DNA from 4 places in the Paenibacillus ilasis genome. Region 1 is predicted to be linked to each of the others. Evidence: predicted binding sites of a transcription regulator. Region 1 holds the regulator's gene; each other region holds the start of a gene.
The links. Region 1 encodes Rex, which represses fermentation and respiration genes when NADH is low (regulators of the CRP and FNR family bind a similar motif). Its sites were predicted from a motif close to TTGTGAAATATTTCACAA; they were not measured.
Positions count from the first base shown of each region.

Region 2: nirB (nitrite reductase large subunit NirB) is a predicted target of Rex. The motif match lies at 2,670-2,687, and genes of this name have one in related genera.
Region 3: qoxA (cytochrome aa3 quinol oxidase subunit II) is a predicted target of Rex. The motif match lies at 1,759-1,776, and genes of this name have one in related genera.
Region 4: adhE (bifunctional acetaldehyde-CoA/alcohol dehydrogenase) is a predicted target of Rex. The motif match lies at 3,367-3,384, and genes of this name have one in related genera.

Region 1 covers NZ_JBHDJG010000001.1:3,705,940-3,710,814, forward strand. Annotated here, with positions in the region: gene ACETK5_RS16635 (cell wall elongation regulator TseB-like domain-containing protein) at 1-317, opposite strand, end outside; gene ACETK5_RS16640 (amidohydrolase) at 349-1,650, opposite strand; gene ACETK5_RS16645 (redox-sensing transcriptional repressor Rex) at 1,625-2,290, opposite strand; gene dinG (ATP-dependent DNA helicase DinG) at 2,353-4,875, opposite strand, start outside.
Region 2 covers NZ_JBHDJG010000001.1:3,878,132-3,883,006, forward strand. Annotated here, with positions in the region: gene nirD (nitrite reductase small subunit NirD) at 1-47, opposite strand, end outside; gene nirB (nitrite reductase large subunit NirB) at 144-2,582, opposite strand; gene ACETK5_RS17565 (hypothetical protein) at 2,764-3,441, opposite strand; gene ACETK5_RS17570 (winged helix-turn-helix transcriptional regulator) at 3,624-3,944, opposite strand; gene ACETK5_RS17575 (uracil-DNA glycosylase) at 4,091-4,759, opposite strand.
Region 3 covers NZ_JBHDJG010000001.1:3,415,173-3,420,047, reverse strand. Annotated here, with positions in the region: gene qoxB (cytochrome aa3 quinol oxidase subunit I) at 1-470, opposite strand, end outside; gene qoxA (cytochrome aa3 quinol oxidase subunit II) at 534-1,538, opposite strand; gene ACETK5_RS15300 (sensor histidine kinase) at 2,004-3,191, shown strand; gene ACETK5_RS15295 (response regulator) at 3,188-3,820, shown strand; gene ACETK5_RS15290 (ABC transporter ATP-binding protein) at 4,010-4,875, shown strand, end outside.
Region 4 covers NZ_JBHDJG010000001.1:3,872,083-3,876,957, forward strand. Annotated here, with positions in the region: gene pflB (formate C-acetyltransferase) at 1-363, opposite strand, end outside; gene adhE (bifunctional acetaldehyde-CoA/alcohol dehydrogenase) at 684-3,293, opposite strand; gene ACETK5_RS17540 (Crp/Fnr family transcriptional regulator) at 3,570-4,295, shown strand; gene ACETK5_RS17545 (asparagine synthase) at 4,383-4,541, shown strand.

The DNA.
Region 1 (4,875 bases):
GTATTCAATAAAACGGACTGGACAGCATCGGCACCTTCAACAGGTATGTTGTCATCTGTAAATTTTACCCATACCATACGATCTTGATTGTCCTGATCCTTGCCGCTTACCACCCAATAGTTATTATCCTCGCCCCACACCGATTTATAGGTCTTTCCGGACGAAACCAATTGGCCATGCTGCTTGGCGGCAGCAATCGCCATTCTTTCTTCATTCCAAGTGTCTTTCATAACATATGAATAATAGAGCTGTAAACCAAGCAGTAACAGCAGCACGCCGGATACACTAAGCAAGATCCACTTCGTTTTTTTCTTCAAATCCGTCTTCCTCGCTCCCCTTGATTATTCCCTAGAGGGTTGTAAGACGCTCAAAGGCACGCTGCGCTTCCCGCCGGATACGTTCCTCATCGAGAGTAAGGCTCGCGCCATTCTTCACGACCTGCTTACCGTCAACCCATACATGCTCAACATCCTTCGCACTGGCGGAGTAGATAGCATGAGAAATATAATCCGTCTTCGGAAGGAAGTGCGCCTGATCCGTGTTCAGTGCGATCATATCTGCCTTCATTCCTACCGCAAGCGTACCGATATCCGCAAGGAAAGCTGACTTGGCACCATACTCTGTACCCATCCGAAGCGCTTCGGATGCAGGAATCGCGGTTGGATCCCCGCTTACTCCTTTATGGATCAGTGCCGCCAGGCGCATCTCTTCAAACATATCCAGATTATTATTGCTCGCAGGTCCATCGGTACCCAAAGACACGGTGACCCCGGCTTTCAGTAGTGCAGGCACGCGAGCGATGCCGCTGGCAAGCTTCAGATTGCTGCCTGGATTATGCGACACCATCACTTGATGCTTAGCCAGGATTTCGATTTCTTCATCGGTCAGATGGACGGCATGCGCAAGCAGCGTTGGACGGGAAAACATGCCAAGCTTCTCCAAATGGGCAACAGGGCGGAGTCCGTAATCATTTACATTCTGAGCGACTTCCGTTTCCGTTTCGGACATATGCGTATGCAAAGGCAGATTCAGATCATGGGATGCCTGAACGAATTTCTCGATGAAATCCGGCGGGCATGTGTAAGGTGCATGCGGCGAGATCATCGCCGTAATTCTTCCATCCGCCTTGCCATGCCAGTCTTTCGCGAATGCAACCGCCTCATCCAGCTTCTGCTGCTGCACCTCAGGCGGACATAATCCGATGACACCGCGTGTCAGTACGCCGCGCATTCCTGAGTCCTGCACAACCTTTGCAACCTGATCCATATGATCATACATATCCACAAACGTCGTGGTTCCGCCTTTGATCATCTCAAGCACGGAGAGTGAGGTTCCCCAGTACACATCGTCGGCCGTGAATTTGGCTTCCATCGGCCACATTTTTTCCTGAAGCCATACCTGCAGTGCCAGATCGTCGCCATAACCGCGGAGAAGCGACATCGCCGCATGTCCGTGCGTGTTCACCAATCCAGGCAGGAAAAACAGATGGGTTCCGTCGATAATTTCTGTTCCCTCTTGGACGGTTGGCTCTTCTTCACCCAGGTAGGTTATCCGGTCATTCTCTACAACCATATATCCGCGTAGCACGGACCTTCCTTTCTCTAGTACCGCAAACGTTCCGTTTTTAACCATCCACTTCGTTGTCGTCATGTGCTGTATCCTCCTTACCGTTATCCAAATAATAGGCCAAACTTTGCAAATCCGTAGTAAAATCAGCCGTATGAATCCGGATATGGGATGGAGCTTTCAGGATGGTCGGCGCAAAATTCAGAATAGCCTCGATGCCTGCGGCGATAAGCTGATTCGCTACATTTTGCGCTTCAAAATCCGGAACGGTAATAATCCCGATACGAATGCCGTACTCATGAACCGTCTTCTCCAGTTCCTCCATCGGCTGTACAACCAAATTGTTTATTTTCATACCAACTTTGGGAGAATACGAATCGAAAACCGCCACAATCTTCATATTGTCCTTCAGAAATGCATTGTAATTTGATAATGCATGTCCAAGATTACCGGCCCCAATCAATGCGACATTGATCTTCTGGTCCAGCTTTAGAATCTGGCGAATTTTCTCGATCAGATAAGATACGTCATATCCGATCCCTTTCCGTCCAAAATCACCGAAATACGCTAGGTCCTTACGAATTTGAGCAGGATTGAGGTCCAGTTTTTGTCCCAGTTCCTGGGAGGAAACCGTGGAGACCTCCCTTTTCTGAAGCTCATTCAAATAGCGCAAGTATACAGGTAATCTGCGGACCACGGCTTCCGAAATTTTTTCCGATTTCATGCATGCTCCCCCTAATAATAGGTTAATAACTACATTTCAATGTGATCGTTCATGGTTTCACTTTATTCAGCTTGGTTCTCTACGCCTGCCTCTTCCTGCAGCCATTCCGAAATTCGGGGAACAATCCCCTCGGTCGGCATGTGCTCCATCTTTGGTCCCGGCAAGGAATATAGGAAATATTTTCCGTAATAGGATTCAATGACCCGGGTATCGTACACGATGACAATCCCCTTGTCTTGCGCTGTCCGTACCAGTCGGCCAAATCCCTGTTTGAAGCGAATGACGGCTTGCGGAACCGAAAGCTTCATGAAGGGGTTCTTCTTCTGCTGCTGCAGCAATTCGCTCTTGGCTTCAACCAAAGGGTGATTCGGCGGCTGGAACGGCAGCCGGACGATCGCAAGGCAAGTGAGCGCCTCACCGGGTATGTCAACCCCTTCCCAGAAGGAGCTGGTACCCAGCAGAACCGAGGCGCTGCTATCCTGGAATCTCCGGATTAACTTGGTACGGCTGGTTCCATCCATCCCTTGTCCCAGTACGGTAATATCGCTGGATGCCAGCGCCTCCTTCAAGGGCTCATGCACCTGACGCAGCATCCGGTACGAGGTGAACAGGACAAGCATACGTCCATGCGTAGCGATTGCCGTATCGGCCAATGATTGCACTAGTGTATTCACAAAGAGTGCATCCCCGACCGAGCCCTTCACGCTCGGAAAATCGCGCGGCACGACAAGGAGAGCCTGCTCCCTGTAATTAAACGGGGACGGCAGCAGAACCGTGTTCAGGTTGCCGCTATCTGCCGCTTCCTGTAGACCCAAATTCTCGATCATGAACTGGAACGATTTGTCCACCGACAAGGTCGCCGACGTCAGGATCACGCTTTGTTTCTTGTCAAAAAACAATTCCTTCAAGTGGGTGCTTACATCGACAGGCACCGCATAAAGTTGCAGCGATTTCCCGCGGAAATTGCCGTTAGCCTCCATCCAGTATACCGTGCCTTCATCATTCAGGGCCATGAAGGACCTCAGGTCCTCGCGGTGTGCGGCCAGGTCCTTAAACAGACCCGATAGGTCTGTTAACAGACTGTCGGCACTGTAATCGTCGAGATCTTCCTTCATTTCGGCGATCAGCTTGTCACCCTTGCGTACGACATCGCCCAGTATCACATGAATTTGATGTTCCAGCTCGGCAAGCGAATCCCAATCCTTCGGCTTCTTAAGAGGCGATAAGCGAAGCGAGAATTGACCGGCGTCTCCTGGAGATGCATCTCCGCGTTCCGGAAGCAGTCCGAACAATTGATCGCTGAGTCGATCCCAATTCTCTTTTACGGTGATCAGATCCGGATAAATCCGATCTATGATGGAAGACCACTCGACAGCCTTCTCATGGGATGAAACTTGCAGCAGCTGGCGAAGAGCCGGGAGCTGACCGCTGCGGCTGTCTTTGTACATACGGGTTAGCGTATGGACAACCGAAAAATATTTCATCTGCAAGCCAAGGTGCTTACCGGCGACATCCTCCAGATGATGCGCTTCGTCGATGACGAGACGCTCATAACTCGGAAGCAGCTGGTGATTCGCTTTTACGTCGGTGAACAGCTTCGAATGGTTCGTAATGACAACATCCGCGATGCCCGCTTCATGCTTGGCTCTGTGATAGTAGCATTTGCGGAACCATGGGCAGGCACGGCCAAGACAGGAATCCGAATCGCTGGAGATGGTCTCCCAGAAATCCCCTCCGCGGCCGCCAAGGTTCAGCTCCTCATCATCCCCGTTCTCCGTCTGGGTCAGCCAGACCAGCATCTGCGCCGCGGTGATCACATCTTCCTTCGGTGAATGAAAATCTCTTCTATTTATTTTATGTTCAAATTTTCTCAAACACAAATAATGGCCTCTTCCCTTGAAAATAGCCGCTTTAAACGGAAAAGGAACAACCTGGGTGAGCAGGGGAATATCCCGGTCACGCAGCTGTTCTTGAAGGTTGATCGTATGCGTGCTCACCATAACCTTCTGTTCCTGCTTCACGCTTTGATAAATCGACGGCAGCAAATACCCGAGGGATTTGCCTGTTCCCGTGCCGGCCTCGATTAATAAATGTTTATTGTTATCGAGTGCCTGCATCACTTCCTGGAACATCATGTCCTGGGCATCCCTGCTCTCGTAATGAGGCAGCGTTTCCTTCAGGCGTTCACGTACATCATTCATGTATTGCTCGAAGCTTACATCGGCCAAGGGATTGGGCTCCGTCTCATCCCTGACGGGCGCAATATCGTTCCAATCGTCAACTGCCAGGGCGAATTGACGATAGTACGTATGGGTGTCTCCGGCTTGTACAGCCTGGAGTTCCCTGTCAGCACGGATGCCGTCAAAGAACCAGGCCAAGTCGCTGTCCTCGTCCGCAAACAGGTCGCTTAACCGCTGTACGGTAAGAAGAGGAAGCTCATCGATCTCCTCCAGGCATTTCAGCAGCGCATAGGCTGTGGCAAGCGCATCGCTGTCCGCCTGATGCGGACGGTCATGCTCCAGGCCGAAATGAGAGGACACCATCCCGAGCTGATAAGAAGGCAGCGAGGGAAAACATATTTTTAA
Region 2 (4,875 bases), 170 kb from region 1:
AGAAAATCATTTTCATTCCCTACCGTAATAAATCTTCCGGTTTCCATAACATATAACCTCCACTTCTCTTTTCTATCCTCATCCTTACTGCGAAAAAGCTCTCGATGTTCAGGCGGCAAGAGGGAAGTCTGTTCCTCCCTCTTTTATTTGCTGCTGACCGGTCTTGCATCCTCGAATAATGTATTGCGCAGCTTCTCGTCGTTCAGCACTTTCTTCCAAGGATCCTCGACTTGCTGCAGGGCGAGCTCAATTCTCTCCACCAGTTCCTTACGCTGCTTGGGATCATCCAGGATAACCGCTTGGATTTGTTCCAGTCCCAAGCGCTCCACCCACTCCGATGTTCTCTCCAGGTACTTGCCGGTTTCACGGTAATACTGCATCAAGGCTCCGCAGATTTCAATCAGCTCTTCATCCGTTTTCACTTTGCAGAACGAATCAGCAAGACGCGCTTTCGTTCCGCCGTTGCCTCCAACGAATATTTCCCATCCACCGTCATTGCCAACGATCCCGATGTCTTTCGTGCACGACTCGGCACAATTTCGCGGACATCCATTGACCGCCATTTTAAATTTCGCCGGAAAATCCAGTCTTTCGAATTTCTCCTCGAGAAATGCCCCCATGCCCATCGAATCCTGCGTACCGAAACGACAAAATTGGGAACCTACACAGGTCTTCACGGTCCGCAGCGATTTGGCATAAGCATAACCCGACGGCATATCGAGCTCTTCCCAAACACTCGGTAAATCTTCCTTCTTAACACCGATGAGGTCCAGACGCTGTCCGCCGGTAACCTTGACAACCTTCACATTATATTTAAGCGATACATCCGCGATTTTCTTCAAATCCTCCGGTGTGGTAACGCCGCCGTACATTCTTGGGACTACCGTGTACGTGCCGTCTTTCTGAATGTTGGCGTTCATCCGTTCGTTGACAAATCGGGATTCTCTCTCCTCCTGATGGGTTACCGGATTCAGCATCGCCAGATAATAATGAATGGCAGGACGGCATTTCGAGCAGCCCTCCGGGTTGCTGAACTCCAGAACATGCATGACTTCCTTCGTCGTGGTAAGCCCCTTGGCGCGGATTTCGGCGACGATTTCGTCCCGATCGAGGGTTGTGCATGGGCATATGCCTTGTTTGCCTGCCGCCTTAAAGCCATCGCCCAATACGCTCTGGAGTATTTGCTCCACGACAGGTTTACAGCCGCCGCACGAGCGGGTAGCTCCTGTACAAGCTTTGATCTCATCCACTGTCGTAAGACCCTGTAGAGTAACGGCATCCACAATGGCTTTTTTGGTTACGCCGTTGCAGCCGCACACGATTTCATCATCGGGCATCTTCTCCAGTGAAAATGCCTTGCCATTTCCTGTTCCTGCGCTGTCAGTACCCATGATCGAATCGTAAATCTCATCCGTCATGGCTGTCTTTTTCCGAATCATGGATTGAAGGCTTGCCGAATCGCTCACATCTCCGAACAATATCGCCCCAACGATGATATTGTCGCGAATTAATATTTTCTTATAGGTCTTGCGCCAATCATCTTTTGCGGTAATCACCGAGTGCTCGGCTTGCTCCATGAATTCTCCGGCAGAGAATACATCAACCCCGCTGATTTTCAGCTTCGTCGATACAATGCTTCCCTCGTAAGGCTTGCCTTCCACACCGCATAGATGCTTCGCCAATACCTGTCCCTGCTCGAACAATGGTGCAACCAGGCCGTAGCATGCGCCCCGATGCTCACAGCATTCGCCAACCGCATACACATCCGGCCAGGAAGTCTGAAGATAATCATTGACTACGATGCCCCGGTTCACTTCGATTCCGCTCGCTTGGGCGATCGCGGTGTTCGCTCTGATGCCCACTGCCATCACCACCAGGTCGGCTTCAAGCTCATCCCCATCCTTGAACCGGAGTCCCGTAACTCTGGTATCTCCCAATATTTCGGTTGTTTGCCTGCCTAATAAGAAGTTGATACCCTGCTGTTCAAGCTCCCTTTTCAGCATGCCGGATGCCATCGAGTCCAACTGGCTCTCCATTAAATCCTGCATGAGATGAACTACCGTCACCTCCATGCCCAGGCTGACCAATCCCTTGGCCGCTTCCAGTCCCAGAAGTCCCCCGCCAATGACAGCCGCTTTCTTGTATGCGTTAGCGGCTTGAAGCATCTGCGTGCAATCGGCAATGTTTCGAAAACCAATAACGCCTTCTTTGTCACTTCCCGGTACGGGTAAAATAAAGGGCTTCGAGCCCGTAGCTATCATGACTTTGTCATAAGGCACCGTCAATCCGTTGTCGGCTGTCACGACCTTGCGCTCTCCATCAATGGCAGTTACAGTGGCACCCGTGTGCAAAGTGATATGGTTATCCTCGTACCATTTCCAATCATTCAATACAATGTCATCCAAGGTTTTGCTGCCTTCCAGCACATACGACAGCATGATGCGGTTATAATTCGGATGAGGCTCTTGTCCAATGACGGTGATGTCAAAATTCCCCCCCAATTTAATGATTTGCTCGACCGTACTAATCCCGGCAATACCGTTGCCAATGACAACTAACTTTTCTCTCTTTATATTGGACATCGTTTGATTCCTCCCCAACACATTTATCTAGTGATCGTGGTATTCCGTTCCTTTCACATAAATTATATCGTCTGACGTCATTAATTTTTGTGATATATTTCACATAAATCGTTAAAATTTTAAACAAATATACAAAATAACCCTGTCCGCATCGGAACAAGGTTATGATGAAAAATGCTCTCTATATAATATCGGCTTCCATATAGGCTCGTTCGCCGTTAGGAACCTTCAAATAAGGACGAATCCCGGCAAACCCCTTCGCGTCCAAGTTCACCCCGGTCATCCAGTTCCCCTCCAATAAGCCACGATCCGATTGCATAATGACGGCAGGTGCCTGAATATGCTCCTGATACAGAACAATGTCGGCCTGAATGGTCTTAAAGGCCTTTCCTTGTTCCACCAACGGTACGGCGCTGATATACGTAGGCACAAAATAATTCGCGATCACATCCAGCTCTTCCCCGTCAAAAAACGGCTCACTGCCAAGGATGGGATGCAGCATCGCGATTTTCTCATAGAGTGACCAGATGATCATCTGCAGGAATCTTCCCGTTCGTCCTATATTCTGCCCGGTGGACGCATTCAATCTATCGGTTTCATAACCAATGAACTTCCATCCGCCGGGGGCTTTGACCCATTTCTGAAACATGCCTGCAGCATCGGCACTGCTTGGGTAAACGGATTCTGCAGATCCCGGGCTTGTTCCAGACACAGCTAGCCACAGGGAGTCCGGCACATACTGGCTCAGCATCCGCTTGGTTTTCTCAAAAATTTGAAGCACTTTTAATGAAGCGTTTTCAAGTTCTGAGATGTCCTCTTGTCCATAATGGAAACGGGAGATATACGTTCGCTTGGTCATGGGCTCGCCTCCTTGATATGCTGCTGGGTTTTTCACATTATATAGCAGCTGCGTCCGCTTGGTGCATGTCCACCTATTCTTGCCGTAAAGAAACAGGAATCATACTTCCATTTAGAAAAAAAACCCTGAAATGAGGATGTCTCATGCCAGGGTTTAATCATCAAGGGGAGTCTTAAGATGACTCATCTTTCGACCCATTGTTCTGCCCAGGATGCAATTTGCTCCATCACCGGACGCAGTGCTTTGCCTTTTTCAGTCAGTTCATATTCAATACGTACCGGTGTTTCCGGATAGACATGACGAATCAAAATGCCTTCACATTCCAAATCCTTCATCCGCTCAGAGAGCATTTTATCGCTCATGGACGGAATCAAATTCGAAATATCCTTAAAGCGCTTAGGCCCGCTCATCAACGTTTGAATAATCAAACCGTTCCACCGTTTGCCCAGAAAAGAAAATGCAGATTCAAAACGGGGACACATCGTAACATTTGTAACTTCCATATCCCTTCACCTCTTTACGAAGTCACCTTGTTTATAGAAACTCATAAGCTTAATCAAAATCTAGAAAACTTACGAATTGTAAGTATGTTTCATTTTAGCACATTTCCGAGAAACTGAAAACCACCTAGCCCCTTTTTCCCATAAAATCAGCGTTTGTCCCATAATATACGAGCCAAAATATCCAAATCTTCCTCGATCAAAGTGGATAATTTCCTATTATACAGTACGGCCGCTGGATGGAACAGAGGGAATATCTTATAGGTTTCCACTGAAAACATATAGCCCCCACCGGGATTCTCCGGATCTGCTGCTTGCTGGACCGGGCCCTCCATCAGTTTGCCGTGCAGCGATGTCACCGTTTCATGGCTTCCGATTAACCGGTGCAGCGCCGTATTTCCCATGGGTGCGATAATGTGCGGGCGAACCCATCGAATCTCTTCATCAAGCAAAGGTGCATGGGCCAATATTTCCGCCTTCGTCGGTGTCCGATTGGAGCGGCTGATGACACGCTCGCCCGTGGACCTCACGATTAGCTTTTCCTTATAGGGCCTGCTTCTCATGGCACTGGTAATATAGACTTGCTCCCGGGTCAGGTTCAGGCGTTCCAGGTAGGCATTCATCTCTTGTCCGGCCTGCCCTACAAAAGGTAAGCCTTCCAGAACTTCATGGGCGCCGGGGGCTTCCCCAATAAACATAATCTTGGCGAAGCGGACTCCTCTCCCCAGCAGGAAGCCCTCAACGGGTTGATGGACAAGCTTGGCCTGGCATATGGCGATGGTTGCGGGATCTACAGGTGCGCTTTGTACTTCACTCATGTGTACAGCCCCCCTTCTTGTATATCATACAATACCCCATACTTAGGTATATTCTATCCCTAGCCGGCAAAAACATTTCGGTGAACATTCACCGCCAACGATAAAACGAGCCGCTC
Region 3 (4,875 bases), 290 kb from region 1:
CCGATAACGAAGGAAATGTTGAACAGCATGGCTCCGGCGAAGAACAGCCAGAAGCTGATTGCGTTCAGTTTAGGGAAAGCTACGTCACGGGCACCGATCTGAAGCGGAATGATGACGTTCATCAGACCGAAGATAAACGGCATGGCCATAAAGAGGATCATGATGACCCCGTGAGTCGTGAATACTTCATTATAATGCTGACCGGTCAGAAACTTCATCTCCGGTGCGGCGGTCTGCGCGCGCATCATGATCGCGTCGACGCCCCCGCGGAACAGCATGATCAATGCACAGATGATGTACATGACCCCGATTCTTTTGTGATCCACGGTTGTCAGCCATTCCCGCCACATATATCCCCACTTCTTGTAATAGGTCAAACCGAAGAGGATTGCGAGCGAGACGAGCACGATACTCACCATGGCGCCGTATATTAGCGGATCACCGGTAACGAAAAATTCGTCCCATTTCATAAAGGCCTAGCTCCTTTCTGGATGTATGAAGTAGATCGGGCGAACCATGATTCACTCACCGATTTAATGTCCTTCATGTTGATGATTTGGGCTTTCTTCAGCCGGGAAGTTCGGCAGCGGTTCGTTTGGATCCACGTTCGTTTCGCTGTCAAATTCCGTTTCTTCCGTTGTTGCAGGATCCGGGTGGACGTCTTTATGGTCCTGATGCTCCTCATTGCCGTTGACATCACCGCCATGGTGATGGTCTTCGGATGGCGGCGGGCTGAATTCCAGATGCGTGTTGGAGAAGGTCATTCGTCCGACATGCGCGGTGTCCAGAAGCTTCTTGAACTCGTCTTCCTTCAGTTCAGGCGCGGTGTCCTTTACATCCTTAACCCACTCATCGTACTCGGCCGAGGTCATGGCAAGGGCTTCGAACTCCATATGGGCAAAGCCTTCGCCGTTGAAGTTCGCGTTACGGCCCATCATGGAACCCGGTACGTCGGCCACCATGTTCAGCTTCGTGATCATGTCGCTCATCGCGTATTTCTGCCCGTGAAGCTGAGGGATCCAGAAGCTCGTGATCGGACCGAATGAATACAGTCTGAACTCAATCGGACGATTGGTTGGAATGTTGACGTAATTGACGGTCTCAATTCCTTCTTCCGGATAGCTGAAATGCCATTTCCAGTTCGAAGAGGAAGCGTAAATGACCAAAGGCTCTTGGTTCTCATAACCTTCCGGTACGTTCTCGACGGCCACCGTCGTTTTGACGGTTACGACCGATAGCACGGCAACGATCAGGATTGGAATGGCAGTCCACAGAATCTCCAGCCATTTGTTACCCTCTTCATGAGGCGGTTCGTAACCTTCGTTGGATTTCTTGGCTCGGTATTTGGTGAGCATGTAGATATAGAGCGCGTAAACTACCGCTAGAATTCCGACCATCATGAGAATGGAGAATATGATTGTATCGGATAGGGTTCTGGCAGCCGGTCCTTTCGGATCTAATACCGTGAGCGAGCTGCATCCCGATAAGAGCAAGGTAAAGCCTAAAAACAATGCAAATAACGGCCCTCTTTTGTTCATGATGTACCCCTTTCCTTGAAACGTTCGTTCGATTCAATGTTACTGACACATCTATAGTAGAAAGTTCCGGTCGGCTTTGCAAAACACATAAACTTGTATAATTAACAGATAAATCCATATTCGTGTCAATGTATGTAATTTTATGTGTTCAAATTGTTACAAAAGGGGATGGTTGTGAGCGAAATCATTGTAGTGGCGCGGTTTTGAGGTAGTTCATACATTGTTCAAACTTTCACGAGAGTTACCAGTTTCGTCACAATTTTAGGCCTGTTTTTCGCTGTGATTGCCCTCTGAGCTTGTCGAATAAATCCCAGTATTGATAAGGGTTTAGGCCTGTATGTATATTTTTTCACAATAATCTCGAAGCGATTTTTTATTTCCAGTTTACTTATTTCCCCAAAAGTATCGAATAGGCTTGTGATATGATATAACTAAAATTTGGAACGATATTTTTTATTGTAAATTGTGAAACTCTTGATAGGAAAGAGAGGAGAGCATGTGCGGTCGTTCTGGATATGGTTTTTATTTCTTCTTTTAAGCTGGCTATGCGCCTTCATTCCAGTACTCCAGCATGTTAATCCGGATCAATTGCCTTGGAGATTGGGGAGCAGCGCCATTTTCTTCACTGGCTTTTTTTTATCGCCGTTATACCGCGCCAAGCCTGCAATGCTATTTATCACACTGCTCATTGCGTCATTATGTTCCGTGATCTCCTTATGGCCGACCACTACGAGTGCAACTGACCCGTATATTCTGCTGGTTTATTCCATTCTTGCGGGAAAAGCCGTGTATCGGCTCTCCGCCGTTCATGCCGCCTGCATAGGTTTAGTCCTGACCGCAGGTGCCATCGCACCCGGCTTGTTAGGATACTCCGGATTACCATGGCTGTTTCTCGCGCTTTACTCTGTTATTCTCACGATTGCTCTTACCCTGTTTCGCACCACCTGGTCCCGTTATGAAGAATCAGTTGTTCGAAATGAAACGCTGCTCAGTGAATACCGTAATATGAAACGTCGTCTTATAACGGACGAGCAGCATGCGAGGCAGGAGGAGCGGGCTCAGGTCGGGCGCGATATCCATGACTCCGTCGGGCATAAATTAACGGCGCTGCTCATGCAGCTGGAGATGCACCGGATGCAGGCAGACGGGGAAACCGCCGAGGTTCTGAAGGGGCTCAAAGCCCTTGCCAAGGAAAGTCTGGAGGAGACCAGGAATGCAGTGAAATCCATGAAGCAGCAGGAGACCAGCGGACTGCCCGCGATCATTGGACTTCTCCGGCGCTTGGAATCCGAGAGCTTTATGCGCGTAACGCTAACGGCGCGGCATGGAGCACTTACTGTGCCTTTAAACAATATCCAATCCATTGCGGTATACCGTGCGGTTCAGGAAGCCATGACCAATGCGATGAAGCATGGGAGCACTCGAGAAGTGCATATCTTGTTTGAAGCGCCTGGAGGCGGGATATTTCGTTTTGAGGTAAGCAATCCGTATCACCGGAGACGCGATACATACCGGGAGGGCTATGGTTTAAAAGCGATGCGAGAGCGAATGGAAGAGGCTGGGGGCGAGCTTCAAATCTCTCAGTACGACAACCAATTTATCGTTCGCGGAACGTTATTCATGTCCAAGTTCATAGAGGAGGGAGTCCGCTGATACGTATATTATTGGCAGAGGATCAGGCCATGGTTCGTCAAGGTCTGAAGATGATGATCGAAAGCGATTCGGATATGCTGGTTGCCGGTGAAGCTGGCAACGGCAAAGAGGCTGTAGCATTATGCGAAAACCATATCTTTGACGTCGTTGTGCTGGATATCCGAATGCCGGAGATGAACGGATTGGAGGCTGCTCGCATCATACGTTCACGATGGCCAAAGACGAAAGTGCTGATGCTGACGACGTTTAACGACGACCAGTATGCGGTCGAGGCGCTAAAGAGCGGGGCTAGCGGGTACATGCTGAAGGAGGCGGAGCCGGAGGCGTTGATTCGCTCGATTCGAAGCTGCTTGAGCGGCGGGTTGTCGCTCCAGGAGGATGTGGCGGCCAAGGTGATTCCTAAACTTCTGGAAGAGAAGAAAGCACCCGTCGTTGATGCTTCGATTACCCCGCGGGAGTTGTCCATCATACGTCTGGTAGGGGAAGGGCGCAGCAACCGCGAAATCGCAGACGAGCTGGGTTTGTCGATCGGAACGGTCAAGAATCACGTCAGCCAGATTATGGACAAACTTGATGTAAGAGACCGGACGCAGCTGGCGATTTATGCCATACGGCATAATGTGGTTTGATTCGCGAGAAAAGGAGATACCCTGTTAAATCCGAATCTAACATGACGGAAGTCATGGTTCGGAATCAAAGCAATGACCGAGGGCAGTGATGGCACTGCCTTTTTGCATATACACTTGTAGCTGTGGACGATATGAACGAAGGGCACCAAGGCAGCTTGGGTGTTCATATCGAGAACGGGGGGAGACATGATGCTGGAAACCGTAGAACTTCGAAAAGTGTTTAAGGGCAAGACTGCTGTGGAGGAAGTCAGCCTGTATCTGGACCGGGGGGAATCCGTCGGATTGATCGGTCCGAACGGCGCCGGGAAATCGACAACCATCTCCATGATATCATCCTTGCTGAAACCGACGGGCGGCGATGTACGCCTGAACGGCAAAAGCGTGCTTAAGCATCCGCAGGACATTCGCACCGTATTAGGCGTGGTGCCTCAGGAAATTGCCTTGTATGAGGAATTGACCTCGTATGAAAACCTTAAATTTTTCGGGCGCGTATATGGATTGAACGGAAAGGAATTGGAGATAAAAATTCAGGAGCTGCTTGAGACGGTCGGCCTTCGGGATCGCCAGAAGGAGTTAATTAGAACCTATTCCGGAGGCATGAAGAGGAGGATCAATATCGCAGCTGCTCTGCTGCATGATCCGCAAATCGTCATCATGGATGAACCGACCGTAGGCATTGATCCGCAGTCCCGCAATCATATTCTTGAAACCGTCCGGCGTTTAAACCGGGACAATGGGACAACGGTACTGTACACAAGCCATTACATGGAAGAGGTAGAGCAGCTGTGCAGCCGGATGTACATCATGGATCACGGGCGGATTATCGCTTCAGGCACGAAGGAGGAGCTGCAGCACATCTTGTCCGGTGAGGATACGCTGATCATCCAGCTGAATCGCCCAAATCCGGAGCTGGCCGAGGAGCTTCGATCCATTGAAAGCGTCAGGCAGGTTGAGGAGACGGAACATGGCCTGAAGCTCATTGTCATGAAGAACAGTTACATTCTGTCCGGGATCGTGCAGACTGCGGAACGCCTTGGGGTACAGATTCAGAATAT
Region 4 (4,875 bases), 170 kb from region 1:
GCACGCATCAATCATCATCCGGATCCCGCCAAAAGGTTGAATCGAGCGCTTGAACGGCTCATCGGTCTGAACGCCGACAATCTGTTCTTTATCCTTATCCAAATAGCCAGGTTGATGGGAGGTGATGGTTGAAGGTGTATGGACATCCACGTCCAGAACCCCGCCGTTGTCCCGTTCCCTTATGGTTAAATCCGATACGATATCCCACAGTGCTTTGGTGTTATCCGTGGGTCCTGCCAAAAATTCATCAGAGCCATAATAGGGAGTAATGTTCTCTGCAATAAAATCATTAACGTCAATTCGCTTGGTCCATTTACCTGATTTAAAACCTTTCCAGCCTGCTTCTTTTTCAATCACCGACATATCGAATCCCTCCTAGATTTGCTGGGGCTTGCAAGGACAGGCGGGGCCACACCTTGATCTATCTCAGATCTTTAAATGTGATTATTTTCACGACCAATGATGCAACTACCCCGCCTTGTGCCTTCAAGCTTCTATATCAAAGATCTGAGATTCAGCTTCCTTCTACACCTTTATTGTAGTCCTGTTGATCTCTTGTATCTGTGATAATAATCACAAACTTAACTTTTCCCGTGATTTTTATCACTCTGGTCCTGGTCTCGCATACCTTACCTCAAAACCTTCACAGATCTTCATGATCGGCGTTTCAATACCTATCCTATTCAGAACCGGCCGTAGAATGCATTGCGGTAAACTTCTGCGAGCTCTGTCACCAGCGGCAGCTTCGGATTGCTCGTTGTGCACTGGTCTTCAAAAGCCCGATCCGCCAAATGCTCAACATTTTTCTCGAAATCTTTAGGATCGATGCCAAGCTGCTGGAACGACTCCTCGATACCGAGCTTGCTGTTCAGCTCCCGGATCGCGGCAATCAAACTGTTTACGCCCTCTTCCGTCGTTCTTGCAGGCAGCCCCAGAATCCGTGCGATTTCAGCATATCTCTCATCAGCTACAAAATGGGTGTATTTAGGCCATGCCGCGAATTTCGTTGGCTTCTTGGCGTTGTAACGGATGACGTGAGGCATCAGGATAGCATTAGTGCGTCCGTGTGCCGTGTGATACTGGCCGCCCCACTTATGTGCAAGACTGTGGTTGATGCCCAGGAACGCATTCGCAAAAGCCATGCCGGCAAGCGTCGAAGCATTATGCATTTTCTCGCGGGCGAGCTTGTCACCGGTAAGCGCCGACTGCTCAAGATACTGGAACACCAGCTGTATGGCCTTGATGGCAAGCCCATCCGTATAATCGCTGGCCATCACCGATACGTAGGCTTCAATGGCATGTGTCAGAACGTCCATTCCGGTATCGGCTACCGCCGTTTTAGGCAAGGTGTACACAAATTCCGGATCGATTATCGCCACATCCGGTGTCAGCTCATAGTCAGCCAGCGGGTATTTGGTATTTCCCAGCCCTTTGTCCGTGATGACGGCAAACGAAGTCACTTCCGAGCCCGTTCCCGACGTTGTTGGAATGGCAACGAACTTCGCCTTCCGTCCAAGCTTCGGATATTTATAGACCCGTTTGCGGATATCCATGAATTTTTGCTTCAGATTGTTAAAGTCCGTATCCGGATATTCATAGAACAGCCACATGGCTTTGGCTGCATCCATTGGCGATCCGCCGCCGAGGGCGATGATACAGTCCGGCTGGAACCTGGCAAGCATCTCCGTTCCGCGTTCTACGGTCGTTGTCGAAGGATCCGGCTCGACCTCCGAGAAGACTTCGATGGCTACCGGCACTCTGCGTTGACGCAGATAGTGCTCTACCCGCTCCACATAGCCCAGCTTCACCATCATGGGGTCGGTAACGATAGCGACACGGGTGATTTCCGGCATTTTCGCAAGATACTGCGTGGAACCTTTTTCAAAGTAAATTTTGTCCGGCACTTTAAACCACTGCATATTCACGGTTCTGCGGTTCACCCTTTTCACGTTGATTAGATTGACAGCCGTCACGTTCGACGAAGTGGAATTACGTCCATACGAACCGCAGCCCAGCGTCAGCGATGGCAGGTTCGTGTTGTAGATATCGCCGATGCCGCCTTGCGAAGAAGGCTGGTTCACCAGGATGCGGCAGGTTTTCATCCGATCCGAGAATTTCATGATGATGTCCTCATTGTGCGAGTGTATCACCGACGAGTGACCCATGCCGCCAAAAGCAACCATCTCTTCTGCGCGTCTTATGCCTTCCTCGGCGTCCTTTACTTTATAGCAGGCCAGAACCGGACTCAGCTTCTCGGCGGACAACGGATAAGCCGGACCGACCCCTTCCAGCTCGGCGACCAGGATCTTGGTGCTTTCCGGCACCTCGAAACCGCATGCCTCGGCAATTTTAGCGGCCGGCTTTCCGACGATGGATGGATTGACTGCACATTTCTCCGATACCATCGCATGCGCAGTCAGCTTCGCCAGTTCTTCCTTGTTGACGAAATAACAGCCGCTGGCGATCATTTTTTTCTTCGCTGTATGATATATAGGCTCCTCGATAATGACAGCCTGCTCCGAAGCGCAGATCATGCCGTTATCAAAGGTTTTGGACAAAATCAAGTCGTTCACCGCCTGATCCAGGTCGGCGCTCTTCTCTATAAAGCAGGGCACGTTACCTGGTCCTACGCCGAGGGCCGGCTTGCCGCAGCTGTATGCCGCTTTAACCATCGCCGAACCGCCCGTAGCCAGAATGCAGGCGACGTCAGGATGATTCATGAGCGCATTGGTTTTATCCATGGAAGGAGCTTCGATCCACTGGATGCAATCGGCAGGAGCACCTTGCTTCACGGCGGCATCCCGCAATATCAGCGCAGCTTCCCGGCTGCAGGCCTGAGCGGATGGATGGAATCCGAAAATGATCGGGTTTCTTGTTTTAATGGAGATCAGCGCTTTGAATATCGTCGTGGACGTCGGATTGGTTACCGGGGTTATCCCCATGATAATCCCGATCGGTTCCGCTATTTTTTGAAAGCTGTCATAAGCGTTGTCTTCAATGATACCCACCGTCTTGTCATATTTGATGCTGTTGTGGATATACTCTGTGGCAAACAGGTTCTTGATGATTTTGTCTTCGTACACGCCGCGTCCCGTTTCCTCAACCGCCATCTTCGCCAGCTGCATGTGCTTCTCAAGGCCTGCCATGGCCATCGACTGTACAATCCCGTCGACTTGCTCCTGATTCAATTCCATAAACTTTTCTTTGGCCCGATTTGCCTTGTCAATCAGACCCTGAATGTACTCTGCTGCCGTTTGTCCTTTAACTTCAACCGTTCCTTTGCTCACAGCCATATCTCTCATCCTCCCATGGTTCGTGTTTCTTTCTTCTCTACGCCTCGATCGTAACACAGCTGTTTCTAAAATCATGTGAAATATTTCACAATATTAAAATTTATCTTTTCTGTGTGATTTATACCTGTCTTTCCCTCCTTTCAAGTGAAAGAGATCACAAAGTTTGAAAATTCGCCACGATTTCCCTCTTATTCTCCCCCAAAAGTGAATGTTTTCACGTTATAATGTATTTAAAGATTAAACAGATCAAATTTTAGGATGTTAGGGGATACCAACATGAATACTGTAGACCATGTAATGGAAATCGAAAACTTAGGGAACACGCAGTGCTTCTCGGAACAAAACCGCAACCGTCTGCTGGTCACCATGAAGGAAAGGGTACTCCCTGAAGGATCCCATTTGTTCTGGGAAGGTGACTTCGCCGACAAGCTGTACTTCGTTAAACAAGGAAGAATTAAATTAACCAAATCGACGGATGAAGGCAAAGAGCTTATTCTATATATGTACCATCCAGGAGACATGGTCGGTCAAGCCGATCCATTCTTCAGCAACAACCACAGTTTCTCGGCAGAGGTGCTTGAGGATAGTGTTGTCGGAGTCATCGAGCACAAGGATCTGGAGCTGCTGATCTGTCAGCATTGCGACTTTGCCATTGATTTTATGAAGTGGATGGGCATTCACCACCGCATCACCCAGACCAAATTCCGTGATCTCATGATGTACGGAAAGCCCGGTGCTTTAACGTCGACGCTCATCCGTCTGAGCAATACCTACGGGCAGCATCAAGCGGATGATACCATTCTCATCAACAAGAAGATTACCCACACCGATCTATCGAACATGATTGGGGCAACCCGAGAAAGCGTGAACCGGATGCTGAGTGACTTACGCAAAAAAGATGCCATCGAATATGCCGGCGGGATGATTGTCATTAAAGATCTTCCGATGCTGCAGGAAATCTGCCATTGTGAGCTGTGTCCGAACGAAATCTGCCGGATTTAACCGGCCGGCTCCCTTCTGTGCATAATTTACAGTCATCTGCTTACAATAAACCTTGTCTTTCCAAACCAATTAAAGGGAGTGCTCAGCATGCGTGAAGGTTTGATTCCTGCTGTTCTTGGAACTGTGGTTTCTGCTTCGGGTGCCGCTCTGCTTGGCAGCAGGTATAAACTTGCCGCCACCGGTATTCTCGGCTTCGGACTGGCTCATATCGTGCTCGGTGCGATTGACCTCGTGGAACATCGGTAAAACGATTGGGAAGACAAGATTCGCATAGCTGTCCTTTCAGTTCAATGACTGAGGAGGACAGCTTATTTATGCTAGCGCCCTCCTGTTCGCTCCAGCGATGACGTATCTAAAAAGCGGAGATCCCCCCACTCTATTAATATACAAAAAAAGAAACCGTTTCTTGGTAATTGGAAGAATGACGGACCATTAACCAAGAACGGTTTCTTTGTTTATTCGTCAGGTTAAACTTCATCTGACAATGAACTTGGAGGATGGAATTCCTCCACAACATCTCGTTCGCACGGTGAATGAAGCGGTCAACAGCTTGGGCAACCGAGAATCTTGATGGCTGCCT